DNA from 3 places in the Faecalibacterium sp. DFI.5.82 genome. Region 1 is predicted to be linked to each of the others. Evidence: riboswitches for the same ligand, from Rfam matches in the RefSeq annotation. Region 1 holds a riboswitch; each other region holds the start of a gene.
What was found. A riboswitch is a leader RNA that binds a small molecule or an ion and turns the genes downstream of it on or off. The one in region 1 is predicted to bind cyclic di-GMP.

Region 1 (10,306 bases):
CTTCGGCCTTTCGGACGAGGAATATCTGGCAGAGATGGAGCGGCTGGCCAAGGGCGGCTGCGCCATGATCATCATCGGCGACGTGCCGGTGGCCAAGAGCCGGTTTGAGAAGTCCCTGTTTGACAAAAAGGGCTTTGCTTTCTATCAGCAGATCTGCGAGACTGCCCACAAATACGACTGCAAGGTCTGCGCCCAGCTCCACCAGACCGATACCGACATGATGTCCATCATCAAGTGCATCCCGGGGATGCTGATGAAAAAGATCACCCCCGACCAGCTGCGGGAGCGGATGAACGATGCCGTGGGCCCCTACATCACCAAGATGTCCCAGAAAAAGATCCATCAGATCATCGCGGGCTTTGGCAAGGCCGCTGTGCTGGCAAAGCAGGCGGGCTTTGACATGGTGCAGGTGCACGGCGACCGGATGTGTGGCAGCTTCTCTTCCGCCATCTTCAACCACCGCACCGATGAATACGGCGGCAGTGCCGAGCGCCGCGCCCGCTTTGCCGTGGAAGCTGTCAAGGCAGTGCACGCCGCTGTGCCCGGCATGGCCATTGACTACAAGCTGGCTGTCCGGCAGGAGAACCCCCATTACGGCAACGCCGGTGTGGTGGAGGAGGAACTGGCCGTGTTCGTGCCCCTGCTGGTGCAGGCAGGCGTGACCAGCTTCCATGTGACACTGGCCAACCACTCTGCGCTGGAAAACACCATCCCGCCGGCCAGCCACCCCGAGTTCAAGGAGACCGGCTGCTTCCTCAAGTTCTGCGATGAGGTGCGCCGGTATACCAGTGTGCCGCTCTGCGGTGTGGGCGGCCTGAACGACCCCGATTTTGTGGAGCAGCAGCTTGCCAGCGGCCGCATCCAGTGCGCGGCAATGTGCCGCCAGCTGCTGGCTGACCCCAACTGGGTCAACAAACTGCAGAGCGGCAATGCGGCAAAGATCCACCGCTGTGTCCGCTGCAACAAAAAGTGCCTGGGCGGCCTGATTGCCCATCAGGGCACCCGCTGTGTCTATGATGCCCTGAACGCAAAAGAACAGGGCAGCATCTGATATCAAACATAATAAAGGAGAATGACCATGAGCTACGCCATCGTTTTCAGCAGCAAGACCGGCAACACCCGCCTGCTGGCCGACACCCTTCGCGCAAGCTTGCCCCAGAATGAGTGCACCTACTTCGGAGCACCGGCTCCGGAAGCACTGGAGGCTGAGACCCTTTACATCGGCTTCTGGACGGACAAGGGCCATGCCGATGACACCCTCACCGCCTTTTTGCAGACCCTGAAGGGGAAGCGGGTCTTTTTGTTCGGCACCGCAGGCTTTGGCGGCAGTGCGGAATATTTCGAGCAGATCCTGGCGGCGGTGCAGAAATCGCTGGATGAGAGCAACACGGTCATTGGAACCTATATGTGCCAGGGCAAGATGCCCATGACTGTGCGCCAGCAGTACGAAAAGATGCTGCAGCAGCCCAACCATGCACCCAACCTCGAGATGCTGATCGAGAACTTTGATAAGGCACTGGCTCACCCGGATGCCGCAGACCTCGACCAGCTGCGCAAAAAGGCGGCAGAGGTGCAGGCATAACGGAAGAACTCTTCAAAAAAGAAGATTTTTTGAGAAAGCTGCTCCAAAACAGTTGACAGGTTCTGTCCGATGTGGTAGGATAGCGTCGAGGAAATGGAAACGGCTCCTCAAGGTGAATTGAATATTCTCGGCAAAGCAGTCGAAAGGCTGTGACGCAAAGCTACAGGGCCTGTAAAATGGCAGCCAGCTGCTTCTCAAGGAAATCTTTCTTTGGGCGACCTGCTTAGATTTTCTAGGTGTTGTTTTGCTGAGTGTATTGCAGAACAACACCTTTTTTCGTTCTCAAATTTCTTCCCAAAAGAAGAAAGGCACGCAAAACTGAATATCCTCGGCAAAGCAGTCGAAAGGCTGTGACGCAAAGCTATAGGGCCTGTAAAATGGCAGCCAGTTGCTTCTCATCACCTGAGGGTCTCCACAGCGGAGATTGGGTGTTGAGTGACCTTCATCTGAAGCATCAGGTGTCGATTGCCGAGTATACCAGCAATCGACACCTTTTTTCATGGGGCAACACAAAAGAGGTTCAACACCATGCGTAACGCTTCGATGAAAGTCCTGAAGAATCTGGTCTGCTGCGCCGCATTCATCTGCCTGATGCTTGTTCTGGCAATGCCCGCACACGCAGCTTCCAAGGCCGATGAGCTGCTGCAGCTCGTCAACGCAGAGCGTGCACAGGCTGGTGTGGCTCCTCTGAGCATGGGCAGCAGCGCACTGAATGCTGCCGCACAGGCCCGTGCAAAAGAACTTACCGTCAATTACTCCTACAACCGCCCCAATGGCAGCCGCGAGTTCACCATCCTGCCGGAGTACGGTGTGGACGATGTTTCTGTGGGAGAGAACTACTGGGCAGCTGCTGAGAATGCTTCGGATGTGGTCGCCGCCTGGAATCGCTACGATTTCTTCAAGGAGCGGATGCTGGACAAGGATGCCACCTCCGTTGGCATTGGCTACTACGAGGGCGGCGAGTACGGCAATTACTGGGTGATGATCTTCACCTACGCCCGCGGCACCAGTGAGAACGGTTTCGCACAGGAAGTGCTGGCGCTGGTCAACGCTGAGCGTGCAAAGGAAAATCTGGCACCTCTGGCCATGGGCGATGCCAAGCTGCAGGCCGCTGCCGATGAGCGCGCAAAGGAAGTGGCAAAGGTCGCTTCCCACACCCGCCCCGATGGCACCAACTGCTTCACCGTGCTGAAGGAGTACGGTGTGTCTGATACCGCCACCGGCGAGAATGCCGCCTGGGGCGAGACCACGCCCGAAAAGGTCGTTGCAGACTGGATGGCTTCGGAAGGCCACCGTGTCAATATCATGGACCCCGCCGCCAAGTATATGTGCCTTGGCTACAACTACGATGCCAATTCTCAGTGGGGCCACAACTGGATCCAGATCTTCGCAAAGTAAGCGGAGGACTTCCATTGAGCGTTGTACGATGAAATAAAACAGAGCAAAAAGAGATGCACCCCGCCTTCCTGATTCAGGTTCAGGGAGCGGGGTGCATCTCTTTTGTTTTTTTATTCTGCTGCCATCTCAGCCACATCCTCGGGGCTGAAATCGCCCAAGGGCAGGATGAGCCGGCCCAGCGTTTCCTGCGGCAGGGCGGCAAGCCGGGCACTCTCGTCCGCAATTTCGGCAGGGCAGAGGACGTGCACGCCGTCCGCACCGGTCTCTACCCGGGCGCGGTGGCCGGTGGCAATGTACTGGATGCCCAGCCGGTCAGCCGCCGCCAGCAGGGCGGGGAAGCGCAGGTCGGCCGGGGCAGCGGTCTCCTCAGCCAGCTGGCTGGCCAGTTCGCTGGCATTCAGGGTGATGCACTCGATGCCCAGAGCCTTGGCGGCTTCCTTGGCGGCATCCACAACGGGATCATCGGTGCACAGACGCACCACAGCGCCCATCACCGCAAAGCCCTGCTGCTGTAAAATGCGGACAGCTGCTTTGCAGCCCGTGCCGCCGCACAGGCCCACCAGCACCTTGTCCTGCTGTTCATAGGTGTCGAACCCGCTGCCGGGCAGAAATGTATCGCTCATCGTCCCTGTCTCCCTCCGTGTGCCTGACTTTGTGCCACGGCCAGCTGGTCGCAGCGTTCGTTTTCCGGGTGGCCTGCGTGGCCCTTGACCCAGACATAAGTGATCTTGTGCCGGGCTTCCTGCTCCAATGCCTGTTCCCACAGGTCGGGGTTCAGGGCAGGGGAGCCGTCGGACTTTTTCCAGCCCCGGCGCTTCCAGCCCCTGGCCCAGCCCTTTTCCAGCCCGTTGATGACGTACTGGCTGTCAGAGCACAGCCGCACCTCACAGGGCTCCTTAAGCTGGCGCAGGGCCTCGATAAAGGCGGTCAGCTCCATCCGGTTGTTGGTGGTGGAAGCATCGCCGCCGCTGAGCTCTTTTTCGTAGACCTTGCCGTTGAAGCGGTAGCGCAGCACTGCACCCCAGCCGCCCGGGCCGGGGTTGCCGCTGCACGCGCCATCGGTGTAAACTTCGACTTGTTTCATCTGTTTCTCCCGGAACTTGAATTTTTGGATACCTCTATTTAGAGCTATTTTTCCGGTTCTGTCAAGAGGAAAACGTATCATCCCCGGCTTTTCCGGCAAAGCTTTGAATTGACAAAGTGGACAAGAAATACTATACTGTTTGTAACAAAATGCGTATAGGGGCGCACCGATGCGGTGTGTCCGGCCGGAACGGGGCAGTGCCGCGGTCGCATCGAACAGATGGACTGACAGGGCAGAAATTACTCCGTTCTGGCCATCCCAGTGCCGAAAACGGGCATGGAAGCGAAAAATTCTATACGATGGTTTCGATGGGAGCGGCGGTGCGTTTGCTGCTCCTTCACAGCAGACAGGCCGCTCGCAAAGGGGTGTGCCTGCGTTTTGTAATTGATTTTGGAGGTACCGCATGGCACAGGTCAAAGAACAGAACCCGGCTCAGGCTCAGAACAATCCGAACAGAAACAGTGAATCCGGCGGGGAAAAGCGTACCCGCACCCGCCGCCCTTATTATAACCGGCGGCCCCGCCGTACTCAGCAGCCCAAGGAGGCCGCTGTGCCCATCCACATCTACCCGCTGGGCGGTCTGGGCGAAGTGGGCAAGAACATGACCGTGTATGAGTGCAACGGGGATATGATCATTGTGGACTGCGGCCTTGTATTCCCGGACAGTGAGATGTACGGCGTGGACATGGTCATCCCCGACTTTACCTTTGTGGTGCAGAATAAGGACAAGATCAAGGGCCTGCTCATCACCCACGGCCACGAAGACCACATCGGCAGCATTCCCTACCTGCTGCAGAAGTTTGATCTGCCCATCTACGGCACCCGGCTGACCTGCGGCCTCATCCGGAACAAGCTGGAGGAGTTTGGCCTAGCAGGCAAGACCAAGTTTGTGGAGATCACCCCCAAGCAGAAGATCAAGCTGGGCTGCTTTACCGTGGAGCCCATCCATGTCAACCACTCCATCCCCGATTCCGTGGCCTTTGCCATTGACAGCCCCGCCGGAACGATCATCCAGACCGGCGACTTCAAGATCGATTACACCCCGCTGGCCTGCGGCGTGACCGACCTGACCACCCTTTCGGAGTATGGTCAGAAGGGTGTGCTGGCTCTGCTGAGCGATTCCACCAACGCCGAGCGCCCGGGCTTTACCGCCACGGAGCAGAAGGTGGCCGCCGGTGTCCGCAACCTGTTTGCCCGTGCCCGGAACAAGCGCATCATCATTGCGACCTTTGCGTCCAATATCTACCGCGTCCAGCAGATCATTGATCTGGCCGTGGAGGATGGCCGCAAGGTGGCGTTCAGCGGCCGCAGCATGGTCAATAACACTGCCATGGCGCAGGAGCTGGGTTATATGCACATCCCCGAGGGTACCCTTATCAGTGTGGATGAGTTGAACCAGTACCCGCCGGAGCAGGTGGTGCTGATCACCACCGGCAGCCAGGGCGAGCCCCTGAGTGCCCTTTCCCGCATGGCCTCCTGCAGCCACCGTCAGGTGCGGGTGGGCCCCGGCGACTTCATCATCATCTCCGCCAACCCCATTCCCGGCAACGAGAAGAGCGTGACCAAGATCGTCAACGGTCTGCTCCTGCTGGGCGCGGAGGTCATTTACGAGAGCATGTATGATGTCCATGTTTCCGGCCACGCCTGCCAGGAGGAGCAGAAGCTGATGCTCACCCTGACCAGACCCAAGTATTTCCTGCCCGTGCACGGCGAGTACAAGCAGCTGAAAAAGCATGCTCTGACCGCCGCGTCTCTGGGCATTCCCACCAGCAACATCCTCATTGCCGAAAACGGCTCCAACGTCATCCTGAGCCGGGACGAGATCAAGCTGGGCGAGCCTGTCACCGCCGGTGCCGTGATGGTGGACGGCTTGGGCGTGGGTGATGTAGGCAACGTGGTCCTGCGTGACCGCAAGCATCTCTCTGAGGACGGTCTGGTCATCATCGTGGCCACCGTGGACAGCAAGACCGGCAAGGTGCTGGCGGGGCCTGACCTTGTGAGCCGCGGCTTTGTCTATGTGCGCGAGAACGAGAGCCTGATGGACGGGGCCCAGAGCATTGTGGAAAACGCGCTGGATCGCTGCGTGGAAGAGCATGTGCGCGACTGGAACAGCGTCAAGACCCGGGTGCGTGAGGCGCTGAGCAGCTATATCTACCGCCGCACCAAACGCAGCCCGATGATCCTCCCCATTCTGATGGAGGTATAAGCCGGAAGCCGCCCCGCCGGGGCAGGCAGACCAGGAGGCAGAAGATTCCATGAAACAAAAACCGAGATGGACGTTAGAAATGCTGATCGCCGCGCTGGCAGTGCTGTGTGCACTGCTGACGCTGGCGCTTCTGGTGCGGCGGCCCGCGGGCTGGCCTGCGCTGGCAGTGCTGGTGGTGCTGTGGGGCATCGGCATCTGCGTTTTCCGGTATCAGCTGCGGCGCTGGACCGCCAAGTGGGTGGCTGGCGGCAGCTTTGAAAATTCCAGGACCCAATACAGCCTGGAATCCCTCTCTCAGCCGGCGGCTCTGCTTTCTGGCGAGACGGTGCTGTGGTACAACAGCCGCTTCCGCACGGCGCTGCTGGGCGGCGAGGACCGGCTTGCAGGCAGGGCACAGAAGCTGCTGCCCGGCCTGGACACCGCACAGGCCCGCACCCCGGAGGGGCAGCAGCTCAATCTGGCCGATGGTGTGTGGAATGTGCACAGCAGTACCGTGCCGGGCGGCAGCGAGAGCATGACGCTGCTTGTGTTCAATGAGGAGACTGCCCTGCGCAGGATCGAAACGGAGTACAAGGCCAGCCGCCCGGGGTACATGGTGTTCCTGGTGGACGGCTACGACGATGTGTTCAGCGATATGCTGGACAGTGAGCGCGCCCGCCTGCTGGAGGGCATCAACCGGGTGCTGGAGGATATGATCGGCCGGGGCACAGGCTTTCTGCGCCGTGTTGCCAGCGGCCGCTATATCGCCGTGGTGGAAGAGCGCCATCTGGAGCAGTATGCCCAGCGCGGCTACGATGTGCTGGATAAGATCCGTGCTCTGGATCCCAGTGTGAACCTGTCCATCTCCATTGGCATCGGGCGCGGGGCCAAAACCCTGCGGGAAGCCCAGGATATGGCCGTGCAGGCGCTGGATATGGCGCAGGGCCGCGGCGGCGATCAGGCCGCTGAGATGACCCCGGACGGCTTCACCTTTTACGGCGGCGTGAGCCACGGCGTGGAAAAGCGCAGCAAGGTGCGCAGCCGCATCGTGGCCGACCAGCTGGTCAGGCTCGTCAAGGAGGCGGACCATGTGGTCATCATGGGCCACCGGATGAGCGATCTGGATGCCATCGGCGCTGCCGAGGGCGTGCTGCGCATCTGCAAGATCTGCGATGTCCCGGCGGTGATCGCCGTCAGGCGGGATGCCACGCTGGCGGGCAGCCTGATCGATGCCCTGTGCCGGGCCGGCCAGGCGGATGATTTTATCGACCCCAAGGGGGCTTTGCCCATTATCTCCAAGAAAACGCTCTGTGTGGTGGTGGATACATACCAGCTGGGCCTTGTGGAAAGTAAGGAGATCCTGGAAAGGTGCGGCAAGGTGGCTGTCATCGACCACCACCGCAAGGGCGTGGGCTTCATCGAGCATGCAGACCTTGTCTGCCACGAGCCCTACTCCTCCTCGGCCAGTGAGCTGGTCACGGAGCTTTTGCAGTATGTGGGCGACCGGGACGACAAGCCCAGCCGGGTGGAGGCAGAGGGTCTGCTCTCGGGCATTATGCTGGATACCCGGGACTTCACCCTGCACACCGGCGTGCGCACGTTTGAAGCCGCCGCCGCTCTGCGCCGTTACGGTGCGGAGACGGAGCGGGTGCGCCAGCTCTTTGATGTGACCATGGTGGAGTACAACGCCAAGGCAGACCTTGTGGAGGCTGCCCAGATGTACCGCAGCTGTGCCATCTCGGTGAGCGGCGAGGTGCCCCCCGAGGCCCGTGTGGCCATTGCACAGGCAGCCAATGACCTGCTGACCATCCAGAATGTGGAGGCCAGCTTTGTGGCCGTGCAGGTGGGGAGCGGCGTGAATATTTCCGCCCGCAGTCTGGGAGCGGTCAATGTTCAGGTTATCATGGAAAGTCTGGGCGGCGGCGGCCACCAGACCATGGCGGCGGCCCAGCTCAAGCATATTACCCCCGAGGCAGCCCGGGCACGCATCCAGACCGCCATCGACCAGTACCGTGAGAGCCAGAAGAAGCCGCTCTCCAAAAATGAACCTGAATCCAGAAAAAAGGAGAAGCAGGGATGAACCATTACGATTATCTCATCGTAGGCGCAGGCCTTTACGGTGCGGTGTTTGCCCAGCAAGCAAAAAAGGCGGGCAAAACATGCCTTGTGATTGATAAGCGCGGCCACATTGCCGGGAATATCTACACCGAGGAAGTGGAGGGCATACAGGTCCACCGCTATGGGGCCCACATCTTCCACACCAGCAGCAAGGCAGTGTGGCAGTATGTGAACCAGTTTGCGGAGTTCAACCGCTACACCAACAGTCCCGTTGCCAACTATCACGGCGAGATCTACAATCTGCCCTTCAATATGAACACCTTCAATAAGATGTGGGGCGTGGTGACCCCCGCCGAGGCCAAGGCGAAGATCGAGGAGCAGAAGCGGGAAGCGGGCATCACCGACCCGAAAAATCTTGAGGAGCAGGCCATCAGTCTGGTGGGTACGGACATTTACGAAAAGCTCATCAAAGGCTACACCGGCAAGCAGTGGGGCCGCCCCTGCACCGAACTGCCGGCTTTCATCATCAAACGCCTGCCGGTCCGCTTTACCTACGACAACAACTATTTCAACGCGCTGTATCAGGGCATCCCCGATGGCGGCTATACCGCCATGGTGGAAAAGATGCTGGAGGGCATCGAGGTGCGGCTGAATGTGGATTATCTGGCCGACCGGGAGAACCTGAACGCATTGGCCGACAAGGTGGTCTATACCGGCCCGGTGGATGCCTACTTCGGCTACCGTCTGGGCGCGCTGCAGTACCGCAGCGTCCGCTTTGAGACCGAGGTGCTGGATACCGACAACTATCAGGGCAACGCGGTGGTGAACTATACCGATGCGGAAACGCCCTATACCCGGATCATCGAGCACAAGCATTTTGCATTCGGCACCCAGCCCAAAACGGTGATCAGCCGGGAGTACAGCACCGAGTGGCATCAGGGCGATGAGCCCTATTACCCCGTCAACGATGAAAAGAATGGCGCGCTTTACGCAAAATACAAAGCGCTGGCCGATGCCGAGACAAAGGTCATTTTTGGCGGCCGGTTGGGCGAGTACAAGTATTATGATATGGATAAGGTGATCGAAGCAGCATTGGATGCGGCGCAGAAAGAGCTGGCATAAAGCCAGCGTTCCGGCAGCGGCAAGCCCTCTCCGTCATCGCTTGTGCGATGCCACCTCTCCCGAAGGGAGAGGCAATGGCGGCCCAGCCTTCAGCTGTTGCTGACCCCGCAGATGCGTTGGCTCCCCCTTTGGGGGAGCTGGCACGGCGGAGCCGTGACTGAGAGGGCATCCTCTGTTGACGCAACGGTCTGAATGCTGTATACTAACCATAGAAATCCACCGGTTCCCCGGTGAGAAGTGAGGGATAACACCATGAAAGTGATTCTGAAGCAGGACGTAAAGGGCATTGGCAAGAAGGATGAGATCCATGAGGTCTCCGACGGCTACGCCCGCAACTTTCTGTTCCCGCGCAAGCTGGCCGCTGTGGCCGATGCTTCTGCGGTGAATATCGCACGCGGCAAGGAGGCCGCTGCGGATTTCCACGAGGCTGAAACTGTGGCCGCCGCACAGGCTGTGGCTGCAAAGATCGAGGGCAAGACCGTGACCATCAAGGCCAAGGGCGGCGCATCCGGCCGCCTGCACGGCAAGGTCACCGGCAAGGAAGTTGCCGAGGCTCTGGCCCAGCTGGCCGGTTCTCCCATTGATAAAAAGAAGATCGAGCTGGAGACCAAGGACATCAAGGATGCCGGTGTGTTCAACGCAAAGGTGCGCCTGCATGTCGGTGTCGTGGCTTCCTTCAAGATCATGGTGGAAGTAGAACAGGCCTGATTGAAACGCCATCTGCGCCCCCTGCCTTCAGGGGGCGTTTTTGGCGTTTTGGGAAGCTGGCCCAGTATGGAGAGGGATGAACCATGCCCAACGAACAACGACATTATTCCAATGAACTGAATCTGGAGAGTGTGGGCATCAATCTGCCCTACAATATGCAGGCCGAGCA
Region 2 (10,306 bases), on a different contig from region 1:
CCCCTTTGTGCAAAACTGTCAAGAGCCGGGGTGCGATTTTTACGTTTTACACAACCCAGAACCGAGAAAAAAGAGGGAAACTTTATAAGTCATTCTTTTTCTCAGCCTCACCGGCGGGCGTTTCTTCCTTTTTGCGGCCGGAGCGGTGCCCGCCCTCCATCTCCCAGTGGAGCATCAGGCTCATCATGGCCCGCAGGGCAAAGGTGGCCGCCAGCGGCACCACCGATTCCAGATTCTGCAACAGGAAGGTCTTGGCGATCTCCGCCGACATCAGAAACTCCAGCGCCGTGGTCAGGCCGCTGGACATCTCGTGAAGGAAATCGTGCTGGCCATGGAAAAAGGTGACCCGCACATAGTGGTAGGTGGCCTTGACAAGGCTGGTGACGATGATGAACAGGCCGATGATCTCAGCCAGCCCGGAGATCAGCGGCACCGCCGTCTCCAGAAACCCCTCCATGCCGTGGGTGACGATCTGATTGAAATGGTATAACCATGCCATATTAGACTTCCTCGTGTTTCGTATCATAAACCGCCCCTTTTCGGAGCGAGCAGGATGTGTTTGGATAAGATTAGTGTATCCGGTTTCCGGGGAAAAGTCAATCGCAGGAACAGCAAAAAAGTTGCCGTACAAACTTACAGGAGTGTACGGCAACTCGGATTTATTTTTTGCGTTTATGTTTGGCGAAGGTAGCATTCGTATCATGCGCACGTTTTGCACAGGCCTCATTGTGCTCTGCTGCTTCGTAGTCTTTCCGTGCTGCGGCATAGTGAAAACCGCCTTGCCCGGATTTTGCCATTGACCAGTGACGATCCGCACTGCTTCTAAAACTCTTGGCGCGAGCAGTATACATTTCTTCCGGTGATTTGAAAAAAGCCATGAACAATTCCTCTTTCAAACAAAAATTAGGTTGATAGTCCTCTTTCACGGAAGATATTTTCGAGAGCGGTTATTTGAGGCTTTAGGATGGAAGCTTTTAAAAGGGAATCGTCATCTCTTGCTGGGCCGGATACATAACTTCTGTATTTACAGATGATGGATTGATGTTCTCGCTTGAGTGCATGACTACTCATTTTTGAGTAGCGGCCTTGCCAATACTGCCGCTGGCGTTCGGCTTCCTGATTCGAGATAACGATACCCCGTGCGACGCATTCCTGCTCTAAAGCTGAATTTCGCGCAATTCCATTCAGAATACCGACGTTATATGGATGTGCTCTCATCTCTCGGTAGAGCTGCTTTAGCTGATAATCACTCATCCCTTCAAAGCCCTCTGCGTAATCCTGCTGCTTATCCAGCAGTTCAGAACCGGCATCGCAGACGGCATTGAAGATTGACTTGAAAAAGGACATAATAACTCCTCTACTGATGAAAAGCAGCTGTTAAAAAAGAAAAACACCGTTAAAAAACACCGAAATGTTTTTTCTTTGACTGGCTGGTATTTACAGACTGGCTGGTATTTACAGATTTGGCAAAGTCACTGAAACCGGTATAGGCATCTTTTGCGCCCTCCAAAGGGCTGTCTGAGCCGAGACCGATACTTTGTTTATAAAAGTCCTCCGCAACGATCCAGCCAAGGGTCTCGGTCAATGCAACAGAAGTACCAGCGCTGATGACACCGCCCACAACGGTTCCGATACCGGGGATTCCCTTAACGATGTTGGAGAAAATTGCACGACCCGCCTGACTGGCCATCGTACCACCAAGAATGGATTGAGCGGCAGCCTGTGTCATGGGGATATCGAACACTTTGGCAAGACCCATGATCATTGTCATTTGAGCACCGGTGATGGGAATTGTATCAGCCATAGGAATCGGGATAACACCCGCAGCGGCGGCAGCTGTTGTGGCAGTGTGAATGACAGCGGCGCACTTGCTCTTCAGGTCATCCGGCATTGTAACTTTGGTTTTAGCCATTTTTTCCTCCTTTGAAGGTTGCGCCGCAGTTTGTGCAGCACTTCCTTCCACCCTGATTTTGTACAGTCAGTTTTCCGCAGTTGGGGCAGCGTTCGCCGCGGCCCTTGCTTTGGATCGGAACGACCATTTTGTACCCGCATTTGGTGCACTCACGGTTTTCACCAACTGTTTTGAAAAATGTGAATTGTTTGCAGTTCGGGCAGAGCTTTCCGGCCATTGGCTTCACCTCCATGAAGCAGCAAAAGAGTGTCGAAACTCGATGAATTTTGTCTATAACCATTATATATATATATATATATCGTCAATTGTTGAAATCGACAAAATTTCAATTGAGAAATGTAAAAAATGACAAAAAACACCCGGAAAGCCTTTTCAAATTTCAAAAAAGAAAAGGCTCTCCGGGTGCAAAGCGCTTGAAAATATATCCTGCCGCTTCCGCTTACAGCAGGGTCTTGATGTAGGTGGCCATCAGCCCAGCTTTTTCTTCTGCTGGTGGGCCAGAATGGGCATGAGCAGGGGCGTGGGAACGAGCTTCTGGGCCGTGGTGGCAAGGCGCATCAGGGTGCTGGGCACGATGATGGTCTTGCGGCGGAGCATCCCGCGCATGGCTTCCTCCACGCAGAGCTCCGGGGTGATGCCCTTGAGGGCGAACACCACGTCGGCACGGTCGTTGAACTCGGTGTCCACGGGGCCGGGGCAGAGGGCACAGACGTAGACCGGGCTGTGCTGCTCCCGCAGCTCCTCAGCCACGCCGCGGGTCAGGCTGACAACGTATGCCTTGGAGGCATAGTAGCCCGCCATATAGGGCCCGCCCGGCAGCAGGCCCGCCGAGGATGCCACGTTCAGGATGGTGCCAAAGCCCTGGGCTTCCATCTTGCGCAGAGTGAACTTGAACAGCCGGTGCATGGCCAGCACGTTTACCCGCAGCATGGAAAGCTCCTTGCCCTCATCCGTCTCGGAAAAGGCACCGCAGGCACCAAAGCCCGCGTTGTTGATGAACAGGTCGATGCGTTCGTCTGCCAGTGCTTCGCACAGGGCGGTGACCTGCGCATCCTGCGCAAGGTCGGCGGGTACGATGCGGCAGAGGGTGCCGTGTTTCGCCCGGAGCTCAGCGGCAAGGGTCTCCAGCCGGTCGCGGCGGCGGGCGGTCAGAATGAGCCGGAAGCCCAGCCGGGCATAGCGGCGGGCAAACTCCCGCCCGATGCCGGAGGACGCGCCGGTGATCCAGACAGTTTTGGTTGACATAAGCATTCTCCTTTTCTGCGGAAACTCCATTGCCTCTATTCTATCACGGCAGCGGGTGAGAATCCATGCAAAAATTCAAGGAAAAGCTGTCCCTTGTTGCCCGGGAAAATTTGGAGTATAATAGACTCAAAGAACAGCGCACTGACGCAGGAGGAAAGAAAAATGAACAAACCGGTATTGGTGGTCATGGCTGCCGGCATGGGCAGCCGTTACGGCGGCATGAAGCAGATCGACCCGGTGGGCCCCAAGGGCCAGCCCATTGTGGAGTACTCCCTGTACGATGCCCACCGCGCAGGCTTTGAGACCGTGATCTTTGTCATCAAGCACGAGATCGAGGAGGCCTTCAAAGCCGCCATCGGTGACCGCGTCTCTCAGGGCATGAACGTGAAATACGCTTTCCAGCAGCTGGACGAGCTGCCCGCAGGCTTCACCATCCCCGAGGGCCGTGTCAAGCCCTGGGGCACCTGCCACGCCGTGCTGGCCGCAAAAGACCTCATCGATGGTCCCTTCGCTGTCATCAACGCGGACGATTACTACGGCCCCGAGGCCTTCAAGGTCATCTATGAGTATCTGTCCACCCATCAGGACGGCGCAGTTTACGATTACTGCATGGTGAGCTACCTGCTCAAAAATACCGTCTCTGAGAACGGCACCGTCTCCCGCGGTGTCTGCGTGGTGAACCCGGACGGCACCCTGCACAGCGTGACCGAGCGCACCGGCATCGAGACCTGTGAGGGCGGCATCCGCTGCACCTCCCTCACCGGTGAGGGCACGGATGACCTGCCGGTGGAAGCACCTGTCAGCATGAACCTGTGGGGCTTCGGCAAGAGCTTCCTGGACGAGGCCGACCACCGCTTTGCAGGCTGGCTGCGTGAGAATCTGCCCAAGAACCCCCTCAAATGCGAGTATTTCCTGCCCACTGTGGCCAGCGAGCTCATCGATGAGGGCAAGGCGGCAGTCACCGTGCTCAAGAGCACCGATAAGTGGTACGGCGTGACCTACCGCGAGGATAAGCCCACCGTGGTGGCCGCCATCGCCCAGAAAACCCAGGAGGGCCTGTACCCCGAGGATCTGTGGGCGTGATAAGCTGAAACAGGCGCAGATGCGAAACAAAATCTGTGGCGGCCCTCTTGACTTTTTGCGCAGGAGTGCATATACTAAAGTTGTAGATGAGACTACGGAACCATTCCATGGTTCCACCAAAGCAACAAGAAGCCCCCTCGGTACTGCGAATACCAAGGGGGCTTCCTGCTTGCTAAGGGTTAGTGCTTACCGGCCTTGAACTGTTCCTCAAGCCACTTGCAGATGTAGTAGCTGACCACACCCGCTGCGACGGACAGTATAAATGAGACTACCATTTCCATGGTTACCACCTCCTTCCCACATCAAATGGGTCGGAAGGCCGACAGGTACAGTATAACAGAAAATTCGACTCATTACAACGCAGAAGCGCCCCATCCGGTGAAGGATGAGGCGCTTCTACGTATATTTGGGAATATTCGGGGATGGCGTTAGTTGTTCTTGAGCTCCTGTGCCTTCTGCCATGCATTCAGCACATCAAGCTTGCTTACGGGATTGGCCGGGAAGAACTTCATCTCTTCCGGAGCCGTGCCCTCATCGTTCAGGTCAGGGATAAGCTCGTTTTCCATGGCCCAGCGGGCGGCGTGCTGCAGGTCCATATCCTGCTCTTCCTGCTCTACATCGGGGTAGAGCAGTTCGGATTCGGGCATGGGCTTGCCTGCATCCTCCCACAGCATCATGGCAAGGGCGCTGCGGTTGCTGGGGAAGTAGGGCAGAGCCATCAGCTTGCCTGCAAATTCAGCGCCCAGAGAATAGGCCTGATAGCCCAGCACTGCACCGCCCACAGCGGCAGTACCAATGATCGCGGCAGTGCCCAGCACATTGGGCCCATCATCTTCAATGGTGGCATCGCGGTACTGTGCGGCAATATCCACATCACTGCTCATGGTGTTCATGGTAAAGGTGATGCTCTCAGCCTTGTAATCCTGACCCAGCGGCAGGGAGAACTTGCCGGTAGACCAGATGTCAAACACCATGCCCTCAGGGATCAGGGTCTTGTCCAGCGTCACGGTCACTGTTGCGCCGTCCGGTACAGAGTAGGTCTTTTTGCCGGTGGTCTCGTCAGTAGTAACAGTCAAGGTATCGGTCACATCCTTGTCACCGTTTTTCACGGTAACAATGCCGCCGGTCACGGTCAGCGGGTGGAAGACTGCGGTATCGTGGGTGTGGTCAGCGGCGGCATCACGGTACTGTGCGGCAATATCCACACCACTGCTCATGGGGAAAGTGATGCTTTCTGCCTTGTAGTTCTGATCCTGCGGCAGGGAGAACTCGCCGGTAGACCAACCGTCAAACACCATGCCCGCAGGGGTCCGGTCCTTGTCCAGCGTCACGGTCACTTCTGCGTTGTCCGGTACATCGTAGGTCTTTTGGCCGGTGGCTGCGTCAGTGTTGCTGTTCAGCTTGCTGGTCACATCGCTGCCGTCGTATTTCACAGTAACAGTGCCGCCGGTCACGGTCAGCGGGTGGCAGCCCGGAGCATTGGGGTCGAACTCCCAACCGGCATGGAGGGTGATGTCCTCCATAATTGCGGTATCTTTCACATTAAAGAGGTTGCCATCTTCGGTGTACCAGCCGGTGAACTTGTAACCCGCACGGGTGGGATCATGGATGGCAGTCAGATCGTTTGCCTTGGTATCAGTGATTTTTTCGGTCTTATAAACCGGCACCACAGCGTCGTCGTTCAGTTCGCCGCCCTTGGCATCAAAGGTCACCTTGCAGAGGTAAAGAAAATTGCGTTTTCTCAGTTTATCATTGGCATCAATTTTAGGATTGTTATCATTGTCTGCAAGCAGAGCATCTGCCTTGGCCTTGTAGTTTTTGTAGTAGATGGCACCATTGGGGTTCCCAGCCGGACAACCTTTCAGACTGTCTTGGAAAGAAGTCAATCCAGCAGGGAGCGTAATGTATTCCAGATGGGTGCAATAGCGAAAGGTACCAGGTCTAATGGTTGTTACATTTTCCGGGATGGTGACGTTCGTCAGATTAATGGAAGTGCAAGAATCAAAGGCAGAATAGCCGATCGTCTTAATATTCTCACCTAACGAAATCTTTTCAAGAGAAATGCACCCAGCAAAGGCGCCTGTCCCCATCGATTCGATGGCGCCATTGATGGCAAGAGATTTCATGTTGTTGCAAAATCTAAAAGCTTCTCTGCCGATGGAAGTGACGCTTTGTGGAATGGTGACACTCTCCAGATCATTGCAATGAAAAAAGGCATAATTGCCGATCGTCGTAATATTCGTCTCAATATTCTCACCGAACGAATTCTCACCGAACGAAAGCGTTTTAAGATGAATGCATTCACCAAAGGCATGATCACCGATGGAAGTAACGCTTGGTGGAATGGTGACGCTCGTCAGACCACGGCAATCATAAAAGGCACGATCGTCGATCGTCGTAATTTTTTTACCTAATGAAAGCGTTGTTGTAAGAGGGCATTCCGTAAAGGCCCGGTTTCCTATTGATGTGGCAGCGTCATTGATGGTAAGAGAGTTCAAGTTGCGGCAACCTGCAAAGGCATGATCGCCGATGGAAGTGACGCTTTGTGGAATGGTGACCTCCCCCAGCTGATGGTCTGAATAAAAGGCATAATTGCCGATGGCGGTTACAGTGTATTTGTCGTCCAACGTTTCGGGTATGTCGATGTCGTAGTCGTAGTTTGTTGGTTTCACAGGGCCAAGAAATTTTGTGATGGTTGCATTACCGCCATTTACCTTATACTTATACTTGTAACCGTCAACGATGGCTTCTTGTTCAGTTGCCGTGTCTGCTGCAAATGCCGTGACTGCCGACAGGGGCAGCATGGTGATCATCATGCAGACCGCAACCAATAAGCTGATCAAACGCTTGGGTTTCATAATTCTTTACTCCTTTTCCATGATTTTCCCAAAAAACTCTCTCTATTTCAGCCAAAACAAAAGAGCGCCGCACCGGCCAAACGGCTGGTACGACGCTCTGAACCCTTGTAGACCCGCTGCGCGCTCGCTCTCCTGAAGGGAAGCCGACGCATCTTCACAAGGAGGTGCAAGGTTTCGTATTACCTTACCCGGAGAGAATAACGTGCGGCTGGCTGCCATATTACAGGCCCTTGTAGCTTTGCGTCGCAGCCTTTCGACTGGCTTGCCGATTCTTCAGTTTTTAGCGGAATAGCATATTGCACAGGATAAGATACTCTTTTTTTTTTTTGTCAATATGACGAAAAAGATTTGGAAGAGTGTACAAAAAAGGAACGTATAATGTGGAAAACAGAATGAGAATAAAATCCTGCGGCAGCACAAGATCTGCCTGACTTTATGGAGGGCGCAGTGCAAGAAAAATGCCCCTGACCGAAAGAAGCCGGTCAGGGGCATTTGGGGTTGCTGCAACGGTCAGGGTCAGTGCCTGCGCTCGTACTTCAGACGCTCCCGCAGCTCGTCCAGAGAGCGGTGCTTTTCGCCGTGGCGCAGCTTGGGGTAAGCGCGGAGCATACGGCCCTTGCCAAAGTACTTGGAGCTCCGGGTGCGGGCGCGCATCTCCTCGCTGCGGGCCTGCAGCTCCTCGGCCAGCTGTTCCAGACGGAGCAGCTCTGCCGTGCGCTCTGCGGTGCCCTTGGCGGCCAGCTTGACGGCAGTGGCGGCCTCAGAGGCATTGAGCCGGGCCTCCTGCGAGGACTTGCGGGCGGCCTCCATGGCCTCGTCGGCCTTGGCGCGCAGGGCGGCAGCGGCATCCCGGGGGCTCAGTTTGGCGGCATTGTCCCGGGCCTCGGCAGCCGCCAGCTTGAGCTGCAGGCGGCTCTCGTCCATCTTCTGGTCCACGTCCATGGCGGTGGTGCCCAGCAGCTCGGTCATGGCATCGGACACGGCGTGCATACTGTCGGCCACCTTTTCCAGGGCATCCAGCTCACGGGCCAGGTCAGAGGCCGCAAAGGCGGTCACCACCACGTCGGCGGCGTAGCAGGCGTACAGGATGCACATGAGGACAAAGCCCACCATCTGGGGGACCATCTCCACAAAACCCGCGATCACGGGGTGAACGGCCTTCATCACCACAACGGTGCCCACGCCCCACAAAAGGGAGAATTCCAGGCAGATATATCCGCCGATGTTGAAGGGGAAGTCGCTGTAATCCCACCACCGGGTGTGGTAGAGCTTGTAGAGCGCCCAGCCGCCCACCAGCTCCAGCACGCTGGGCAGGATCACGCCGCCGAGATAGAGCAGCAGCAGGTTGTCTGCCAGCGGCGAAAGGGTGAACAGCACAATGATCATGCCAAAGCCGTAGATGGGGCAGACCGGGCCGTTCAGAAAGCCGCGGTTCACCAGCTGGCCGGTGGAAACGGCGGCATAGATGACCTCCAAACACCAGCCCAGGCAGGAGTAGATCAGGAAAAACGCCAGGATCTGATACAGCGAAAAGCCGCAGACCATGGTGTTGACAAAAAAGGACATCTTACTCCTCCTTTGCGGCGGCAGCGGCTTCCTCCGCAGCCTTCCTCTTTTTCAGGACCTTGGGCTCGATCCAGGTCACGGCGGCATCGCCGGGCAGCTTTCTGGCGATCAGGGCCTTGATCTTGATGCCCATCTCGGTGAACATCCCCTCGTGCTCGGTGCGGATGTTCCACTCCGGCTCGTTCTCGTGCAGGTCAAAGGTCTTCCAGGTGATCTCGTAGCCGGAAGCGGGGAAGTACTCCAGGCTGTCGCGGAACAGGTCGTCGTCATCGGTCTTGAAGTAGATCTCGCCGCCGTCCTTCAGGAATTCGCGGTACTGGATGAGCTGGCGGGGATAGGTGAGCCGGTGCTTGTTGGAGGAAGCGTTCTTGCTCCACGGGTTGCAGAAGTTGATATAGATGCGGCTGACGGTATCCTGGGCGGTGAGCACACCCTTGATGCGCTCGATGTCGGTGCTCATGATCTTCACGTTGTCGATGGGGCGGCCTGCCTCGGTGTAAGCGGCCTCGATCTTGCGCTTGGCAAGGATCAGCACCTTGTCGGTGATGTCGATGCCCAGATAGTTGTTTTCCGGGTGGGCGCAGGCCAGCTGGGAGATAAAGCCGCCCTTGCCGCAGCCCAGCTCCAGCACAAAGGGCTGCTCCGGGCGGGCATACTGTGCGTGCCACTTGCCGCCCCAGATCAGGGGCTCGTGGACGTGGAAATCGGCGGCCATCAGCTCATCGTGGGCGTAGGGTTTGAAACGCATTCTCATAGTTTGTTGTTCTCCTTGAATTTTAAGTGGCTCACCCTCTCCGTCTTTGCTTCGCAAATCCACCTCTCCCAAAGGGAGAGGCCTTGGCAGTGCGGAAAACTTACCGGTTTTGCCAAGGGCTCCCCCTTTGGGGGAGCTGGCGCGTCAGCGCCTGAGAGGGTGAGGATGCTTACAATTTCGTACTTTTCAAAAATTCTTTTACTTCCTCCGGCTCTGCGGCGCAGCTTCCCTGACAGATGCCGGGTTTGCCGCCGCCGCGGCCATTGAGGGCGGCGTTCAGGGCTTTGGTCAGGGCGCGGACATCGCCGCCCGCCTGGGCAAGGCAGTAGCCGGTGCCCTTTTCGTTGGGGGTCAGGGCCGCGCACAGGCCGGTGGTGGCTTCGGTCAGGCGGTTAGCCAGCCGGTGCAGGCCGTCCGGGTCCAGCCCCGGCACGATGCGGATGGCATCCGCACCGGGCGTTACCTGCGCGGCCAGCGCGTCAAAGAGCTGGCTGCACAGCCCGAAGTGGGTGAATTTCAGGGCGGTGTACTCGTCATACACCCGATGCACGGCGTTGGCCGTCTCGCTGGCCTTGGCGCTGAGCAGGGCACCGATCTCTGCCTGCCGCTCCCGCATGGCCTGCGCGGCTTCCAGCGCGCGCCCGCCGCAGACGATGCTCAGGCGCACGCCGCCCTTATAGTTTTCAGCGGCCAGGATCTTGATCTGGCCCACCGCACCGGTAAAGGCGGTGTGGGTGCCGCAGCAGGCACAGACATCCGCCCCGGGGATGGTCACGATCCGCACCTGCCCTTCGATCTCCTTTTTGGAGCGGTAGGTCAGGGCGGCCAGCTCCTCCCGGGTGGGGTAGGTGATGTTCACCGGCACATTTTCCCAGATGATGCGGTTGG
Region 3 (10,306 bases), on a different contig from region 1:
GTTCGTAAGTCGGACATACCGCTGTACTTGTCTGCCGCTTTCATCGGTGGTTTTTCCTATCACGTCAGCAGCTTCCAACTTCCCGACAACTTGTCGGGAAGTTAAATCTGACCTAGCACCTTGATTTTTTAGAGCATCCAGCTTCATTTTGTATGCGAACGCTCTTTCGCTGGGTGAGATGTGTTCTCGCTGCAAGTTGGAATCAACCATCAAAATCGTAGCAGCATCATCATCCATGTCACGCACAATGACGGGCAGCGTTTCCAGACCAGCCATCTTTGCAGCGAACTGGCGGCGGTGGCCAGAGATAATCTCATATCCGTCACCATCCGGACGCGGTCTTGCGATAAGCGGTGCCAGCACACCAAACTGGGCAATGCTTTCCACCGTCCGGGTCATGGCTTCATCGTCCACGACTTTGAAAGGATGGTTGGTGAACGGATGCAGCTCATCAATGGGAATCTGTTGCACCTGTTCGCTCTGCTCTTCCTGTCGCTTTTCCTCCGTAGAGAAAAGTTCATCTAGCCCTTTCAGAGCTAAGTTTCCGCTGTCTATCGGCATCGGCCAGCACCTCCTTCGTCAGAGATTTGTAGGCTTCTGCCACTTTTCCTTTTGGGTCATAGGCAAAAATGCTTTTTCCTGCCGCACTGATTTCAGCGGCACGGACAGACCGGGGAATCGTCTGCTCGAATACATTGATCTTCCGGCCATAGCCTTGCCGGATTAGATTGTCGATCTGCTTTCCATAGGTGGTGCGGCTGTCCGTCATGGTGAGCAAAATACCCTCGATTTTTAATTTTGGGTTTATCTGCCGCCGCACTTTTCCAATCGTCTGCAAGAGCTGTTCCAGTCCTTTGGCAGAGAGGTACTGCGCTTGCATCGGAATCAACGTGGTATCTGCCGCAGCCAGCGCATTGACGGTGAGCATTCCCAGCGAAGGAGTACAGTCCAGTAGAATATAATCGTACTCGCGTTTGGCACTGTCCAACACCTGCTTTAGCATCTTTTCCCGGTTCATACTGTTGACAAGGGCAACTTCCATTCCCGCCAGCTCAATGTTGGCCGGGATAAGGTCAACACCCTCCGCATGGTGCAGGATGCCCTCACCGGGCTGGATGGGCTGGTCATTCATAGCTTTCTGCATGAGAGTGGATAGCGTAGTGGGCAGTTCATCCGGCTGCTGCCAGCCCATACTGATGGTGAGTGAGCCCTGCGGGTCAACATCCACCAGCAGAACTTTCTTCCCCTCCATAGCCAGACCGATGCCCAAATTTTCACAGGTGGTGGTTTTGGCCGTGCCGCCTTTTTGGTTGACGATGGCGATTGTGGTTGCTTTCTTTGCGATAATATCACCTCCCCGGAGAGCCACGCGCAAAGTCGTGGTTCGTTTTGTTCTGATAGTAGAGATTCATGGTCGTAGGCGCATTGAATAATGCCGCCAGCAGATATTGCTTCATGTTCCGCACAGGGGAAGTGTTCTCTGCCAGACAGCCCAGCACGAAGCGGATATGGTCTGCGTTCAGCTTTTTCAACCGACTGCGCACTACTTCGACAGGCTTATCATCCCCGGCAATCCTCAACATCTTGCGTTTGGTGGAGCAAGTGTCCACAAGCAAGTCCACGATTTGATAAATGGCGTCCTCATCATCCGGGCAGAGCCGGAGCAGCAGTTCGACCTCCAATGCCTGATAAAAATAATCTTCAAGCTGTTCTCGCTGGGTCAGCCTGTCCGTTTCATCCGGGAGGAAAGGATGGTTCTTCTCTGTTTTATTCTTATCAGTCTTATTAGATTGCGATTTTGGCCGCACCTGAACTGTACTTTCGGCAGCACAAGAATTGCTGTTTGCACAATTCTGTATTTGCGCTTTTGGCAGTCCAGATGAAAAGTTCTTGACGTAGATCAAGCTGGGTCTGCCCAGCCCACGCCGTTTGCGTTCGATGAGGTCTGCCTGTTCTAGCTCCCGGAACAACTTGACCGCCTTGTGCTCGGCACAGCAGAGAGATTCCTGCACCTCCCGGACGGTGTAGATGATATACACACGCCCATGTTCATCCACCCAGCTATTCTTTGCAGACAGACTCATACGATCGAGCAGGATGCCGTACAGTGTCCGGGCATCCGTAGAGAGTTGCCGGAAACGGCTGTCCTGAAAGAGTGCTTTCGGTATGCGGAAGTAGGCGAACAGTTCACCTGACTGCCCATAGAAGTAGTCGAGCATCATTTGGTGTGGCCTCGGATTTTCAACTGTGAGTGTGTGATCATGTGCAAAACCTCCTTGTCTGATTTTTGCAAAAGAAAAAACGCACCTTCAATTTTGTGGAAACTGAAAGTGCGCTATGTAAAACTAATTCAATTATTCACGAAAGGATTCCAGATATTCGTCCAGCACTTCTACGTTCACCAGTGCAATGCGTTTCAACCGGACGACAGCGTGAGCATCCTGTGCGACTTGTCGGAAAGAGTTTTTGCCCATCGAGTAGAGGACTGCCCCTTCCTCGTAGCGAACGTATTTCTTTTTCTTTCCAGCCAGCAGTTTTTCCAGTTCAGGAACCTCAACCGAGTTTCGCTTATGTGCCATGGTATTCTTCTCCTTTGTCAAGGTTATGTGGTATACTTGCATTATCAGGATATAGAAAAAGGACACTCCACTTTCGGCTTTTGCCGATGGTGAAATGTCCTCTTGACTGTTTTCTCGTTTACAGTTTTCTGCTGGATGTGGAACTGGCGAAAATCCGTCACGCTCCGTTTGGGATTTTTGCCTTCTCCGACAAGCCCCTAAGAAATCCGTCTGAACATTCAGGTTTTTGGTACATTCAGGGTCGGATTTTCAGTTCGTGCGGACTGTCGGAGACACAAGGATTACCACGTAGCTTAGTTAGATTCCGGGCGCATCGTGGGGAACAGCAGAACATCGCGGATGGAGGCGCTGTCGGTGAGCAGCATGACCAGGCGGTCCACGCCGAAGCCCAGGCCGCCCGTGGGGGGCAGACCGTACTCCAGAGCGTTGACGTAGTCGTAATCCACCTGAGCCTTGCAGTCGGGCTCAATGGCCTTGCGCTCGGCGACCTGACGCTCAAAGCGGCCCTTCTGGTCGATGGGGTCGTTCAGCTCGCTGAAGGCGTTGCCGTACTCGGTGCAGTCGATAAAGTACTCAAAGCGCTCGGTAAAGGCGGGATCCTCCGGCTTGCGCTTGGCCAGCGGGCTGATCTCCACGGGGTAATCATAAATGAAGGTGGGCTGGATCAGCTTGTCCTCAACAAAGGCATCGAAGAACTCGGCCAGAATGGCACCCTTGGTGGGGACCTCGGGCAGCTCCACATGATGCTCCTTGGCAGAGGCAATGGCATCCTCGTCGGACTTCCAGTCGTTGAAGTCCACACCGGAATACTTCTTGACAGCCTCCACCATGGTCAGGCGCTCCCAGTGGCCCATATCGATCTGCTTGCCCTGATAGGGAATGACCATGCTGCCGCAGATCTTGAGGGCCAGGCGCTTGTACAGCTCCTCCACCAGATCCATCATGCCGTGGAAATCGGTAAAGGCCTGATACAGCTCGATGCTGGTGAACTCGGGGTTGTGCTTGGGGTCCATGCCTTCATTGCGGAAGATGCGGCCAACCTCGTACACGCGGTCCATGCCGCCCACGATCAGGCGCTTGAGGTACAGTTCGGTCTCAATGCGCAGCACCATATCCATGTTCAGGCTGTTGTGGTGGGTGTAGAAGGGGCGGGCGGAGGCACCGATCTCAAAGGGGGTCAGGATGGGGGTATCCACCTCCAGGAAGCCCTTCTCGTCCAGATAAGCGCGGATCTCCTTCAGGATCTGGCTGCGCTTGACGAAGGTATCCTTCACCTCGGGGTTGGCGATCAGGTCCACATAGCGCTGACGGTAACGCATCTCAGTATCGGTCAGGCCGTGGAACTTCTCGGGCAGGGGGCGCAGGCTCTTGGCCAGCAGGGTCAGCTCGGTGGCACGGACACTCAGCTCGCCGGTCTTGGTGCGGAACACCTCGCCCTTGACACCGATGATATCGCCCACGTCCAGCTTCTTGAAGGCGGCATAGGCCTCCTCGCCCAGCTCGTCGCGGCGGACATACAGCTGGATATCGCCCTTGTCATCGCGCAGGTGGGCAAAGCTTGCCTTGCCCATCACGCGCTTGGACATCATACGGCCAGCCAGCGCGACCTGCTTGCCGCTGTCGGTCTCGTTGGGCAGCTCCTTGAACTCTTCCTTCAGGTCGGCAGAGTATGCGTCCTGCGGGAACTTGGTCAGGGTGAAGGGGTCGTTTCCGGCAGCCTGCAGGTCGGCCAGCTTCTGGCGGCGCACCTGCACCTGCTCGCTCTCAGACAGGCCCTGAGCGGGGTTTCTCTTTTGCTCTTCCATGGTTTCCTCCCGTTCAGGCTCAGTTTGCGGCGTGGGTGATGGCCAGCACTTCGTACTCGACGGTCTGGCCGGAGGGCAGCAGGACCTCAGCCTTCTCGCCCACGGCCTTGCCCAGCAGAGCGTGGCCCACGGGGCTCTCGTCGCTGATCTTGCCGTTGATGGGGTCAGCCTCGGTGCGGCCAACGATATCGTACTCCTCGGCCTCATCATCGCCGATCATCTTGATGGAAACGTGGGTGCCAACAGCAACGCTGTCCACGCTCAGCTCGCTCTCGTCGATGATCACAGCGTTCTTGACCATCTGCTCCAGCTCGGTGATGCGGTTCTCCACCAGACCCTGGGTGTTCTTGGCTTCATCGTACTCGCTGTTCTCAGAAAGGTCGCCGTGGCTGCGGGCTTCCTTGATCTCCTCGGCCAGCTCCTTGCGGCGGACCGTCTTGAGGTATTCCAGTTCGTCCTGCATCGCCTTCAGGCCGGAAGCGGACATCTTGATTTCTTGTGCCATTTTGGATCTTCTCCTTGTCTATTGGATTGACGCAGCCGCAAAGCCGCGCACGAATGCTATTATGACTGTTCTATTATAATAGCAAGCCGGGAGCTTGTCAATAAAAACCACGGCGCTAGAGCGGAAAAAGCGGCGGTTTCGGCTCCCGCCCCTATGCAGAAGCGCCCCACCGGTTCCCCGGCAGGGCGCTTCCACAGGTTATTTGGGAATAGAGAATGGTTCGGTTGTGGGGGCAACCCCCCAGTCGCTTTCAGCGACAGCCCCCGCTAATAGGGGGGCCCTTGGCATGGCGGATAGTTTCACCTTTTTGCCAAGGCCGCCCCTATTAGGGGCGGTGGCATCCCGAAGGGATGACGGTGGGGTTTACTTTTCCTGTGCCTTATTCCACACGCGGATCACTTCAACACGGCTCACGGAATCGGTATCCACATAGGTCTCGCCGTTGTCCTTTGCGGCCTTGAGCAAATCGTTCTCCACAGCCCAGGCAATGGCCTTCTGGGTATCGGTGGCATCGGCGGGCAGAACTGCGGCGGGTGCGGGCTTACCGGCATGGTTCCACACCAGCAGGGCCAGCTCGGCACGGTTTGTGGGGATGGCAGTACCGGCGGGCAGAGCGGTTTTCAGGTACAGCTCCGTGCCCAGCTGGTAGCCCTGCCATGCCAGAATGGCGGTGCCAGCAGCGGCAGTGCCGACTACTGCGGCGGTGCCCAGAATGTTGGGCTCGTCCTCCTCAATGGAGGCATCCTTCGTCATGGCTTCGATGGTCACGCCACCGGCAGGCATCTGGAACTTCAGGGGGTTGTTCTTGACATCCACATCCAGCGTTTCATCGGTGGTAATAGTCCACTGGTCAAATGCAACGGCATCGCTCTGGCTGGTGTAGGTCACGGTCACGTCAGCCTTTTCGGGCACTTTGGCGATCAGCTCGCCCTTGTCGTTCTTCTCAGCCTTGATCTCTTCGTCACCATTCTTAATGGTAACATCAGCATTCTTAACGGTCAGGGTGTAGAGCTCGGTTGCAGGGGTCAGTTCGGCGGCCTTTTCGGCAACAACGACCTGAGTGCCATCAGCACAAATCTGGGCACCATTTGCGTCCTTCAGGGCAACGTTAAAATCAAACTTGCCGACTTTTTTGTAGGTCACATTCAGGGTTGCTTTGATATTACTGCTTCGGGAAGTCAGTTTCATCATCTGAGCCAGCTCCTGAACAGTGTATTCTTTCTCGGTCAGTTCCTTGCCGTCCAGCTCCACCTTCTCTACTTCGTCGCCGTAGGTCAGAGCAACTTTACCTTTGTGAATCTCTGCCCCATAGGTGCCCGGGTTAACGGTAATGTTCACATCAACCGGGGTATTGACCAGATAGGCGCTCTTGGAAGTGGTTGCAGTCATCGTTGCGGCAACGGGGATGACTTTCCACTTGGCGTAATAGGTTTTACCAGTTACGGGGGTAGTATCCTTGGTTTCAATCTGGCAATTAGCGTCCTCATACCATTTTGCGGTACATCCAGCCTTGGTTACACTGTCAAAACCGGTCTTATCCGTATTGACTGTACCGCCCTTAACAACCATAACGATACCGTGACGATTCGAAATGCCAGTGTCACTCCCCGGAATTGCACTTGCATCATTGACATAGATGACAGTAGAATCATTCATACCATCACCAAAGCAGCCAGCTGCATAGCTGGCAATCTTTTTGCAGCCGGTCAGGTCAACGGTTTTCAGGTTGGTGCATCCCGCAAGCGATGCTTCAAACGTTGCATCATCGCCAACCACTTTCAGATTTTCCATCTTCGGGAAAGTCTCAGCTTTTACATATTGCAGGTTTGCATCGCTCACAGTAACTTCTTTGAGTTGTTCACTAGGAGAGAACATATTTTTCCAAAGAGTTTCTGTCGTCATATCTGTCCGACTAGTATTCAATGTGCCAAGAATTTCCACGTTCTTCAAAGAGGTTACAGCCGGATAAGAACCTGTCGGTTGTTCTCGGAAGGGATTAGAATCATCGCTAGTAATTTTTGCGCCTTCTTCAATAATAAAGGTTTCAATGCCACATGCTGGGAAAGGAACATGATGCAATGCGGTTTCACCGTAGAAGGTCACTCTCTTCAAATTCTGACAATTTGCAAACGCCCATGCATCAACTTTTGTCACACTCTTCGGAATGTCAATTTTCTCAATAGCAGTCCCTGCGAATTCAGAATCTCCAATGATTGTAGGGTTGCTTCCCAAATCAATCACACTCAATTTCTCACAACCCCGCACAATTGCATAGGGAAGTTTTTCGGTCCTAACAATCATTTTTTTCAAACCAGAACCTTGAAGTGCATTAGAAGTCCCATCCGGAACCTGTGGGTTTTTTCTTAATCCAAACTCGATGTCATCTGTAACAGTAAAGCTTTCCAGATTCCGCATCATTGAAAAAGCATACGCACCAATATATTTCAGATTGCTCCAGTTATCAAAATCAACTGTAAACTGTGTTCCTCGAACTGCCGCACAGCCAACACCTTCAAAGCTCTTGGGAAGCCATTCAGTCAGTTCCTTGTCCTTGCCCAGTTCAGAGCAGAAATCGAACATACTTGTAGGCAAATATTTTCCTGTATATACATTCTGGTTTGAATCCACGTCAGTAGTTTCAGCCGCTTCAAATCCTTCTGCCCAGATTACTTCTTCCAATGCTTCATCATAGCGAAAGATGTAATCGCCCAAATGCTGAATGCTGGCAGGAATATTAGCTTTTTTCAAAGCCTTCATCCCACGGAATGCACTATTGCCAATCGCAGTAACGCCTTCCTCAATATGTACCTCTGTAATCTGGTTGAGATAGGGTTTCCATGGACGCAGATCATTGTCTGTGCCAACATCCGTATCAGCAATTCCCTCATAATCTGCCATTGGGCCATTGCCAAAAATAGTCAGAACCTTTGTAGATTCATCGTATTTCCACTGAACACTCTCTTCCTGATTCTCTGCACCACAATAACCAGAGGTTTCTGCTTCGCTTTCGGTGCTATTCTTGCCAGTAACAGTGGTTGTCTCCGCAGTATTGGTGCTCGTTCCCGCTGCAAACGCCGAAACCGCAGTAGCAGGCATCATGGAAACTGCCATGCTCACTGCCAAGGCGGCGCTGATCACACGTTTCAATCTCATAAAAATCCTCCTTTTATGAATTACTCCCAAAATATAACCATGCCCGCACAAAGCAAAAAGAGCGCCGCACCGGCCAAATGGCTGGTACAACGCTCTGCGTTTTGTACTTTGGGAATCTACCGCCCCTTGAGGTGATGCCCATGTGCGGTATGGTTGAGAAAGTGCAGCTGGCTGCCATATTACAGGCCCTGTAGCTTTGCGTCGCAGCCTTTCGACTGGTTTGCCGATTCTTCTGTTTTTATGTGGCATTTTACACAAAAATCATAAGACTTTTTTTTTTTTGGTCAATAACCCAAAATCATCTTTGGCAAGTTACACAAAATCGACAGTGTTTGTATAACATTTTCGGATAGCAGCATCGCCCCGGGGAGAAGTGTTCCGTTTGGGAAATGATGGCGTGTTTCCTCGCTTTTTCGTTGAAATATGCCAGGTTTTATGATATAGTAGTAGTCGTTTTTACGTTTCACTCCCCTACTCTCCCCGCGGAAAGGAAGCTCCCATGAACCTGACAAAGCAGTTCTTCAAGTATGTGTCGCAGAATATTTTCGGTCTGATCGGCACATCGTGCTATATTCTGGCCGACACCTATTTCATCGCCCAGGCGGCGGGCACCGACGGCGTGACCCTGCTGAACCTCTGCCTGCCCATGTACAACCTGATCTTTGCCTTCGGCTCGATGATCGGCCTGGGTGCTGCCACCCGGTACGCCATCCTGCAGGCGCAGGGCGAGGCACGGGCGCAGCGGTTTTTTTCCAACGCCATCCTCTGTGCCTGCCTGATTGCCATCCCGTTCATGCTGGCGGGCGCGTTCTGCCCGGGCACGCTTCTGCAGCTCATGGGCGGCGATGCGGGCATTGTGGCGCTGGGCCTGAACTACACCCGCATCTTCCTGCTGTTCACGCCCTTCTTCATGTGCAACTACATCTTCTCGGCCTTCGTCCGCAACGACGGCGACCCGTCCCTTGCCATGGTGGCCACCCTGAGCGGAAGCCTGTTCAATGTGGTGTTCGATTACATCTTCATCTTCCCCATGGGGCTGGGCCTGCCCGGCGCGGCGTTGGCAACCGCTATCTCGCCGGTGCTCAGCATCGCCATCTGCAGCCGCCACCTTTTTCAAAAGAGCAACACGCTCACCTTTGTCCGGCAGGCCCCCTCGGCCCGGCTGCTGGTGCAGAGCTGCCAGCTGGGCATCTCCGGCTTTGTCGGGGAGCTCTCCTCTGCCGTGACCACCACCGTGTTCAACTTCCTGCTGCTCCGGCTGGCGGGCAACGTGGGCGTGGCCGCTTACGGCGTGGTGGCAAACTTTGCGCTGGTGGCAACAGCCATCTTCAACGGCGTGGCCCAGGGTGCCCAGCCGCTGATCAGCCAGTGCTACGGCAAAAATGAGATGGCCGGGGCAAAAAAGCTGCTTCTGCTGGGCTGCGGCACTGCGCTGGCGCTGGCGGCGGTGTTGTACGGTGCTGTGTTTGGCTTTACCGACACCTTTGTTGCCCTCTTCAACAGCGAGAGCTCTGCACTGATGGCCGAATACGCCCACAGCGGTATGCGCATCTACTTCCTGGGCTACTTCTTTGCAGGCTGCAATATTGTTGCGGCGGGCTATCTGGGTGCGGTCAACCGCCCCACCGAGGCCACCATCACCTCGGTCAGCCGGGGCGTGGCCGCCATCGTCACTTGCTCGCTGATCCTGAGCGCCCTGTTCGGCATGAACGGCGTGTGGTCGGCCTTCCCCGCCGCCGAGGCCATCACGCTGGCCCTGACGGTGTTCCTGCTCAAGCGCCCGCAGTCTGTGTGCGGCTGAGCACCTCCACGGAAAAGAGCCGGGTGCTGCCCCGGCTCCTGAACATTTTAAATATACAGTGCCTGCTCCCGCTGGCTTTCCGCCGGGCTGAGGGGCCGTGCTGTCTGACCGGCCAAGGCCCGCCACTGTGCGGGGGATTGGCCGGTCTCTTTTTTGAACACCCGGCACAGGTAGTTGGCCCCTGAGAAGCCGCACAGGCTGGCAATGACATCCAGCGTGTATTCCCGGTGCAGGAGCAGCCGCATGGCAGCTTCCACCCGCACAGTGGTCAGGTAGCGCCCCGGGGGCACCCCCACGGCGGCGGTAAAGGTGCGGACAAGATGGCTCTTGGAGACCCCCAGCCGCTCACTGAGCTCCTCCACGCCGTACAGGCCAGCGTAGTTCTGGCGGATATCCTCAATGGCTGCCTCCACCAGCGGCGGCAGGGGCGGGGCGGCGCTATCGGCCCCCGCAAGCTCACAGA

Region 2: linked by a shared signal. The riboswitch ahead of P0G09_RS12285 (leucine-rich repeat protein) and the one ahead of P0G09_RS03760 (CAP domain-containing protein) in region 1 are both predicted to bind cyclic di-GMP.
Region 3: linked by a shared signal. The riboswitch ahead of P0G09_RS06430 (leucine-rich repeat domain-containing protein) and the one ahead of P0G09_RS03760 (CAP domain-containing protein) in region 1 are both predicted to bind cyclic di-GMP.

The regions. Positions count from the first base shown of each region.
Region 1 is NZ_JARFIS010000002.1:21,763-32,068, reverse strand. It holds gene bilR (bilirubin reductase) at 1-1,051, shown strand, start outside; gene bilS (flavodoxin family protein BilS) at 1,079-1,582, shown strand; cyclic di-GMP riboswitch class I at 1,702-1,777, shown strand; cyclic di-GMP riboswitch class I at 1,903-1,978, shown strand; gene P0G09_RS03760 (CAP domain-containing protein) at 2,111-2,980, shown strand; gene P0G09_RS03755 (hypothetical protein) at 3,091-3,603, opposite strand; gene rnhA (ribonuclease HI) at 3,600-4,064, opposite strand; gene P0G09_RS03745 (ribonuclease J) at 4,468-6,270, shown strand; gene P0G09_RS03740 (DHH family phosphoesterase) at 6,320-8,329, shown strand; gene glf (UDP-galactopyranose mutase) at 8,326-9,429, shown strand; gene rplI (50S ribosomal protein L9) at 9,682-10,137, shown strand; gene dnaB (replicative DNA helicase) at 10,221-10,306, shown strand, end outside.
Region 2 is NZ_JARFIS010000010.1:89,883-100,188, reverse strand. It holds gene P0G09_RS12320 (DUF1622 domain-containing protein) at 83-499, opposite strand; gene P0G09_RS12315 (hypothetical protein) at 660-878, opposite strand; gene P0G09_RS12310 (hypothetical protein) at 904-1,347, opposite strand; gene P0G09_RS12305 (DUF697 domain-containing protein) at 1,397-1,912, opposite strand; gene P0G09_RS12300 (hypothetical protein) at 1,905-2,129, opposite strand; gene P0G09_RS12295 (SDR family oxidoreductase) at 2,381-3,157, opposite strand; gene P0G09_RS12290 (sugar phosphate nucleotidyltransferase) at 3,320-4,240, shown strand; gene P0G09_RS12285 (leucine-rich repeat protein) at 4,669-7,098, opposite strand; cyclic di-GMP riboswitch class I at 7,299-7,375, opposite strand; gene P0G09_RS12280 (putative ABC transporter permease) at 7,615-8,664, opposite strand; gene trmB (tRNA (guanosine(46)-N7)-methyltransferase TrmB) at 8,666-9,418, opposite strand; gene P0G09_RS12270 (alanyl-tRNA editing protein) at 9,588-10,306, opposite strand, start outside.
Region 3 is NZ_JARFIS010000003.1:152,337-162,642, forward strand. It holds gene P0G09_RS06400 (ParB/RepB/Spo0J family partition protein) at 1-561, opposite strand, end outside; gene P0G09_RS06405 (ParA family protein) at 518-1,369, opposite strand; gene P0G09_RS06410 (DUF6017 domain-containing protein) at 1,350-2,222, opposite strand; gene P0G09_RS06415 (DUF6462 family protein) at 2,355-2,579, opposite strand; gene lysS (lysine--tRNA ligase) at 2,873-4,384, opposite strand; gene greA (transcription elongation factor GreA) at 4,404-4,889, opposite strand; gene P0G09_RS06430 (leucine-rich repeat domain-containing protein) at 5,253-8,027, opposite strand; cyclic di-GMP riboswitch class I at 8,202-8,277, opposite strand; gene P0G09_RS06435 (MATE family efflux transporter) at 8,542-9,843, shown strand; gene P0G09_RS06440 (AraC family transcriptional regulator) at 9,891-10,306, opposite strand, start outside.